Parafrankia discariae: one gene and its partner. The protein of the gene in region 1 interacts with the protein of each later gene in a pairwise test. Links are inferred from orthologs where the notes say so. Each region holds a gene or a part of one and is shown in the gene's direction. Other genes may lie near its edges. The genes, in order: B056_RS35620 and B056_RS0114000.

Region 1 (3,610 bases):
GCGTACACCGTCCACCGCTGGCCCGCGTTCGGATTCACCCCCGTCAGCCGGTATATCGCCCGCTCGAGGGGAAGGTGCTTCTCGCTGGTGTACACCCGGAACATGTAGTCGCCGAACGGCCGGTACGTCACGACCAGGGCGGCCACCAACAGCAGTGTCACCAGGATTCCGGCCACCGTCATGGACACTAGAAACGCTCCGGGAACAGCAGAGCCGCGACCATGAGAACTCCCAGACCTATCCCCAGAACAAGACCGGCGACGTTCTCCGCGGTCACAGCCGCTCAACCCCCCGCAGAACAAGCGCCAGCAGCGCGAAACAGGCGACTGTCAGCGCGACGTACACGACGTCGAGCACGGTTCCTCCTCAGAACGTCGACGGCCCCGCCGTCCCTCCTGCCACTGACGTCCAGAAGTCGGTGGCGCGGGGCGAGCGACGTCAGTAAAGCGTGGCCAATGGCCGGATTGACGATCTCTCACAGGTTTCTAACAGCGACGCGGCACTTTCTAACAGGACAGTAACGGCGATCATGAGAAAGGCCGGGCGGGGCCGCGCCGGAGCCTTCCGCCGGCCGCGGGCCGGCCGCACCATGGACGGGTGCCACGAGGAACCCTGCGGATCTACCTGGGCGCCGCGCCGGGCGTCGGCAAGACCTACGCCGCGCTCGACGAGGCCCACCGCCGCGCCGACCGGGGCACCGACGTCGTCATCGGCTTCGTCGAGACGCACGGCCGCCCGCGCACGGCCGCGATGCTCGACGACCTGGAGACCGTCCCCCGGCAGATCCTGGAATACCGGGGTGGATCGTTCACCGAGATGGACCTCGACGCCGTCCTCGCCCGACGTCCCGAGGTCGCGTTCGTCGACGAGCTGGCGCACACCAACGTCCCGGGAAGCCGGCACCCCAAGCGGTGGCACGACGTCCAGGAGCTGCTCGCCGCCGGCATCGACGTCATCTCCACCGTCAACGTCCAGCACCTGGAGTCGCTCAACGACGTCGTGGAGACCATCACCGGCGTCCCGCAGCGCGAGACCGTGCCCGACGACGTCGTCCGCCGCGCCGACCAGGTCGAACTGGTCGACATGGCCCCGGAGGCACTGCGCCGCCGGATGGCGCACGGCAACGTCTACGGGCCGGAGAAGGTGGACGCCGCCCTCGCCAACTACTTCCGGGTCGGCAACCTCACCGCGCTGCGCGAGCTCGCCCTGCTCTGGCTGGCCGGCAAGGTCGACGACCAGCTCGACCGCTACCGCGCCGACCACGGCATCGGCAGGACGTGGGAGACCCGCGAGCGCGTCGTGGTCGCGCTCACCGGTGGCCCGGAGGGCGACACACTGATCCGCCGGGCCTGCCGGATCGCCGCCCGGGGCCGGGGCGCCGACCTGCTCGCGGTGCACGTCGCCCGCTCCGACGGGCTCACCGGCGCCGACCCGGCCGCGCTGGCCCGGCAGCGGGCGCTGGTGGAGAGCCTCGGCGGCAGCTACCACCAGGTGATCGGCGACGACGTCCCCACCGCGCTGCTCGAGTTCGCCCGGGCCGAGAACGCCACCCAGCTGGTGCTCGGCGCCAGCCGCCGCGGCCGCCTGGCCCGCATCCTGAGCCCGGGGATCGGCGCGACCACGACGACCAGGTCCGGCTCCATCGACGTCCACATGGTCACCCACCCCGAGGCGTGGGGGCACCGGCCGGCCCCGGCGGGCGGCGAGGGCGCGGCACCACGCCGCCCCGGCCGGCACGATCGGCCCGGCTGGCGCCCCCGCGGCCGGACGGCCCTGGAGCCCCGCCGGCGGATCATCGCCACGGGGCTCACCCTGGCGCTTGTCCCGGCACTCACCGCCGGGCTCACCGCGAGCCGGGGCACGTTCAACCTGACCACGGAGATGCTCGCCTACCTGCTCGTCACGGTCACGGTGGCGCTGGTCGGCGGGTTCGGGCCCGCGCTGCTCTGCGCCGTCGCGAGCTCACTGCTGCTCAACTACTACTTCACCGCCCCGGTCACCGAATGGACCATCGCCGACGGCGACAACGCCCTGGCCCTGCTCGGGTTCGTGCTGGTGGCCAGCCTGGTCAGCCAGGTCGTGTCCACCTCCGCCCGGCGTTACGAGCAGGCCGTGCGGGCCTCCGCCGAGGCCGCGACCCTCTCCGTGCTGGCCGGCAGCGTCCTGCGCGGCGAGGACGCGCTGCCCGCGCTCCTCGCCCGGGCCCGGGAGACGTTCGGGATGATCTCGGTGACGTTGCTCGAACGCACCGACGACGACCAGGCCGGCACGGAATGGAACCCGGTCGCGACCACCACCGGCACGAGCGACTCCGGCGGACAGGACGCCGGCGGAGACGACGGCAGAGACGACGGCAGAGAGATCGTCGACATTCCCGTGCGTGACGACCTGCGTCTGGTCCTGACCGGACGGTCGCTGGCCGCCGCCGACCGACGGATCCTCACCGCCTTCGCCGCCCAGGCCGCCGTCGCCCTCGACCAGCACCGGCTGCGCGCGGCGGCGGCCGAGGCCGCGCCGATCGCGGCGGCGGACCGGGTCCGCACCGCGCTGCTCACCGCCGTCAGCCACGACCTGCGGACCCCACTGGCGGCGGCGAAGGCCGCGGTGAGCTGCCTGCGCGGTGTCGACATCGCCCTCACCGACGACGAGCGGGACGAGCTCCTCGCCACCGCCGACGAGTCCCTGGACAAGCTGACCCGCCTGGTCGAGAACCTGCTCGACCTGTCCCGCCTGCAGGCCGGGGCCCTGAGCGTCTTCCCCCGCCCCGTCGGGCTCGACGACATCGTCCCCCCGTCGCTCGACGAGATCGGCCCGGCCGCGAACAGCATCATCGTGCGGGTGCCCGACGACCTGCCGGACGTCCGGGCCGACCCGGCGCTGCTCGAACGGGTGATCGTCAACCTGGTCACCAACGCGCTGCGGTACGCCCCCGCCGACGCCCCACCGGTGATCACCGCGAGCACGCTCGGGGACCGAGTCGAGCTGCGCGTCGTCGACAGCGGGCCGGGCATTCCGGTGCGCCAGCGCGACTACGTCTTCCAGCCGTTCCAGCGGCTCGGCGACCGCGACAACACCACCGGGGTCGGCCTCGGCCTGGCGCTCTCCCGCGGCCTGACCGAGGCCATGGGCGGTACCCTCACCCCCGACGAGACCCCCGGCGGCGGACTGACCATGGTGCTGTCGCTGCCGGCCGCGCCCGGCTCAGCCCCGCCCGGCTCAGCCCCGCCCGGCTCAGCCGCGCTCAGCCGCGCCGACGGCTCACCCGGATCTGCTGTGGATCAGGCGGGCCGTCTCCCGGGCGATCTTCTGTAGCGACTCCTCGGGCAGCGAGCCGTCCAGCCTGGGCCGGACCGGGCGCGGCGGGCGCAGCGCGGCGTGCGGCACCGCGAGGGCGATGTCAAGTGGCCGTCGAGAAAGCTTTCTCGACGGCCACCCGAGGTGTGCGCGGCGGGCCGGGCGGGAACCGCAGGGGCGTGCCCCAGTCGACGACGTGGCCGAACGCGGTACACCGCTCACTGCCCGATCTCCTGTGCTGGCTGGACGGGCTGCGTCGGCGCGGCCAGGTCCACCGCGACGACCGGCAGCGGTGCTGGCACGTCCTCGGCCATCC
Region 2 (3,132 bases), on another replicon or contig:
CGCGCATCCGCCCGTTCTCCCAGAGGAACGCGTGGCCGTGCCCGTCCGCGGTCTCGCTCACCCCGACGACCTGGCCCCGGTCGTTGATGTCGACCGGGGTGCTGTAGGATCCGCCGAGGGTGCCGAGGTCGCGCAGCCCGCCCGGCCCGGACAGGAACGCGTGCTGCTGGCCGTCCGCGGTCGCACTGATCCCGGCGACCTGCCCGTGGCCGTTGATCAGCTCGGCGCTGCTCCACGACCCGCCGAGCGTGCCCAGGTCGACCGCGTTCCCGTCCCGCCAGACCGTCGCCCGGGTGTCGGTCGCGCCCGGGTAGTCCGAGACGGTGCCGCCGTTCTCCGCGGCGCTCCCCGTTGCGGCCTCCCCGGTTCCGGTCTGCCCGGTTCCGGGCTGTCCCGCTGTTGTCTGTCCCGCTTCGGTCGGTCCGTTTTCCGGCTCCTCGGCCGCGGGCTCGCCGGCGCCGCCCGTCATCATCGGGGAGTCCGTGCCGCTCAGCCCGACCACGGTGCCGTCGGCGCCGATCGCGGACGCGAAGCTGTAGCGGTTCGGCCCGGGGTCGGTCGGCTCCAGGGTGGTCAGGGTTCCGTCCGTCCAGACGAACCCCCGGTTCGGCCCGGTGCTCGGGAACCGGATGCCGGCGACCTGGCCGCTGTCATTGACCGCCAGCGGAATCGTGTCCGGAATCGAGGTGGGGACGCCGTCGCGCCACACGACCCCGCTGCCGCCGAACGCCTCGTCCCAGACCTGCCCGATGACCACGCCGTCGTCGTTCATGTCGGTGGCCAGCCCGGACACGGCGCCCGTCGGCAGGTCCAGCGCGACCAGCTCCAGCTCACCGCCGTGGTAGGAGAACCCCCCGGGGGAGGCCGCGGCCGCGGGCGGAGCCAGCGCCGCCGCGGCGCCGATCGCGCCGGCGGTGGTGAGCGCGGTGAGCGCGGTGAGGGCGGCGAGCGCCTCGGCCCGCACCCGCGCCCTCGTGGTGCCCGTCATGGGCGCCTCCTGAGATCGAAAAATTACTCTCCGTAGTCGATCTCGGATGCTAGGTCGCCACCGGGCCGGCGGCCGGCAGCGCTCGCTGTCGGATGAACGACCGCCGCCCATGCCGTGCGGCGCGCTGCCATGCTGGGACGGGCAGGGCACGCGACGGGAGCGGGGGCATGGGCGAGGAGTCGGCGTCGCGGGCCGGGGGGCGGGTGCTGTTCGTCGACGACGAGCCGCAGCTGCTGCGCGCGATGCGGATCACCCTGCGCGCCCGCGGCTACGAGGTCCGCACCGCGGTCGACGGCGGGCACGCGCTGGCGGAGGCCGCCGCCCACCCGCCCGGCATCGTGCTGCTCGACCTGGGCCTGCCGGACATGGACGGTATCGAGGTCATCCGCGGCCTGCGCGGGTGGACCGGCGTCCCGATCATCGTCCTGTCGGGGCGGACGTCCGGGCCGGAGAAGATCGCCTCGCTGGACGCGGGGGCCGACGACTACATCACCAAGCCGTTCTCCGTCGAGGAGCTGCTGGCCCGGATGCGCGCCGTCGCCCGCCGGGCCCCGGCCGCCGAGACCGGGCCGAGCGCCGACGTCGGCGACTACCGGGTGGACTTCGCGGCGAAGGCGGTGACCGCCCGGACCGAGGGCGGGGCGGCCGTCCACCTGACGCCCACGGAGTGGCGCCTGCTCGAGGCGCTCGTCCGCAACCCGGGCAAGCTCGTCGGCAGCCGCGCGCTCGTCAGCGAGGTCTGGGGACCGGCCTACGCCACCGACACGTCGTCGCTGCGCCTCTACATCAACCGGCTGCGCCGCAAGCTCGAGCCGGACCCCACCCGCCCGCGCCACCTCACCACCGAACCGGGGATGGGCTACCGCTACCAGCCCTGATCCCCGATCCCCGGCTGTCCGGCACCGGGCCAGATTTCTGACTTTAATGTCAATTTTCTGGTAGACAGATTCCACGGACCGGCCCGCGGCGGACGCACGACGAGGTGACGATGATGCGCTTCATCTTCCACTACCCGGAGACCTCGGGCACTGACGGCGACATGCTCGATCCCGGTCCGCTGCACGAGGTGGCGGCGGCCGCCGAGCGGGCCGGCTTCGACGGCTTCTCACTGACCGAGCACCCCGTCCCCGGCGCCCGCTGGCTCGAGAACGGCGGGCACCAGAGCCTCGACCCGTTCGTCGCGCTGGGCTACGCCGCGGCGGCGACCACCCGGCTGCGGCTGCTCACCTACCTGTCGGTCGCGCCGTACCGCAACCCGTTCCTGCTGGCCAAGGCCGCGGCGACCGTCGACAAGCTCTCCGGTGGCCGGTTCACCCTCGGCATCGGCACGGGCTACCAGAAGTCCGAGTTCTACGCGCTCGGCGTCGACATCGACGAGCGCAACACGCTCTTCGATGAGATCCTCGAGGCGCTGCCGCTGCACTGGAGCGGCGAGCCGTTCAGCTACAAGGGCCTGCACTTCGACGCCCGCAACGTGATCGCCCGCCCGCGGCCGGTCCAGGACCCGATCCCGATCTGGATCGGCGGCAACTCGAAGCTGAGCCGTCGCCGGGTGGCGGCCCGCGCGCAGGGCTGGATGCCGATGTCCGGTGGCGCCCAGCTGGTCGCCACGGCCCGCACGGCCTCGATCGGCTCGCTCGCCGAGCTCGCCGGCATGATCAGCGAGGTGCGGAACGCCGCCGCCGCGAACGGCCGGACCGACCAGATCGACGTGATGTACTCCTACTCGACCGCCATCTCGGCGGAGAACGTCAGCGAGGACCGGCACGGCGAGGCCCTGGCCGAGATCGAGAAGGCGGGCGTGACCTGGGCGGTGGTCTCGTCCCACACCCGGTCCGCCGCCGAGACCCTCGAGTTCATCGAGGCCTTCGGCGCGGCCCACCTCTCGTGACGCCCGCCCGGACCTGACCCCGGCCGGGGAATCGGCGCCGGTCAGGTGCCGGGCCGGTCAGGCGGTGATGGTGGCAGTCAGCTGACAGCGGTCGTGGAGTGGAGGCGCGGGTCATGGGTTGGTTCGAGGACAGAGGCGGGCTGGCGGGCAGCGTCGCCGTGGTCACCGGGGGAGCGGGGGGCATCGGCGGGGCCGTGACCACCGACCTGGCGGCCAATGGCGTGCGCCTCGCGGTGGTCGACATCGACAAGGA

The links.
Region 2: the proteins of B056_RS35620 (region 1) and B056_RS0114000 interact in binary tests that used the Escherichia coli proteins (3 or more experiments, as listed by UniProt). The link is inferred for Parafrankia discariae from one-to-one orthologs.

What each region holds. Positions count from the first base shown.
Region 1 is NZ_KB891137.1:103,408-107,017, forward strand. What follows is about bases 215-3,512. They hold B056_RS35620 (ATP-binding protein), read left to right. Parts: upstream 215-597; coding sequence 598-3,312; downstream 3,313-3,512. Other genes in these bases: B056_RS0107320 (cytochrome P450), read left to right, coding at 3,474-3,512. In the rest of the region: potassium-transporting ATPase subunit KdpA, read right to left, coding at 1-188; more of B056_RS0107320, read left to right, coding at 3,513-3,610. UniProt on the Escherichia coli protein: Member of the two-component regulatory system KdpD/KdpE involved in the regulation of the kdp operon. KdpD may function as a membrane-associated protein kinase that phosphorylates KdpE in response to environmental signals.
Region 2 is NZ_KB891210.1:91,765-94,896, forward strand. Bases 191-3,010 are described here. They hold B056_RS0114000 (response regulator), read left to right. Parts: upstream 191-1,155; coding sequence 1,156-1,866; downstream 1,867-3,010. Other genes in these bases: B056_RS43605 (HAF repeat-containing protein), read right to left, coding at 191-988; B056_RS0114005 (LLM class F420-dependent oxidoreductase), read left to right, coding at 1,980-2,879; B056_RS0114010 (SDR family NAD(P)-dependent oxidoreductase), read left to right, coding at 2,993-3,010. Outside these bases: more of B056_RS43605, read right to left, coding at 1-190; more of B056_RS0114010, read left to right, coding at 3,011-3,132. UniProt on the Escherichia coli protein: Member of the two-component regulatory system KdpD/KdpE involved in the regulation of the kdp operon.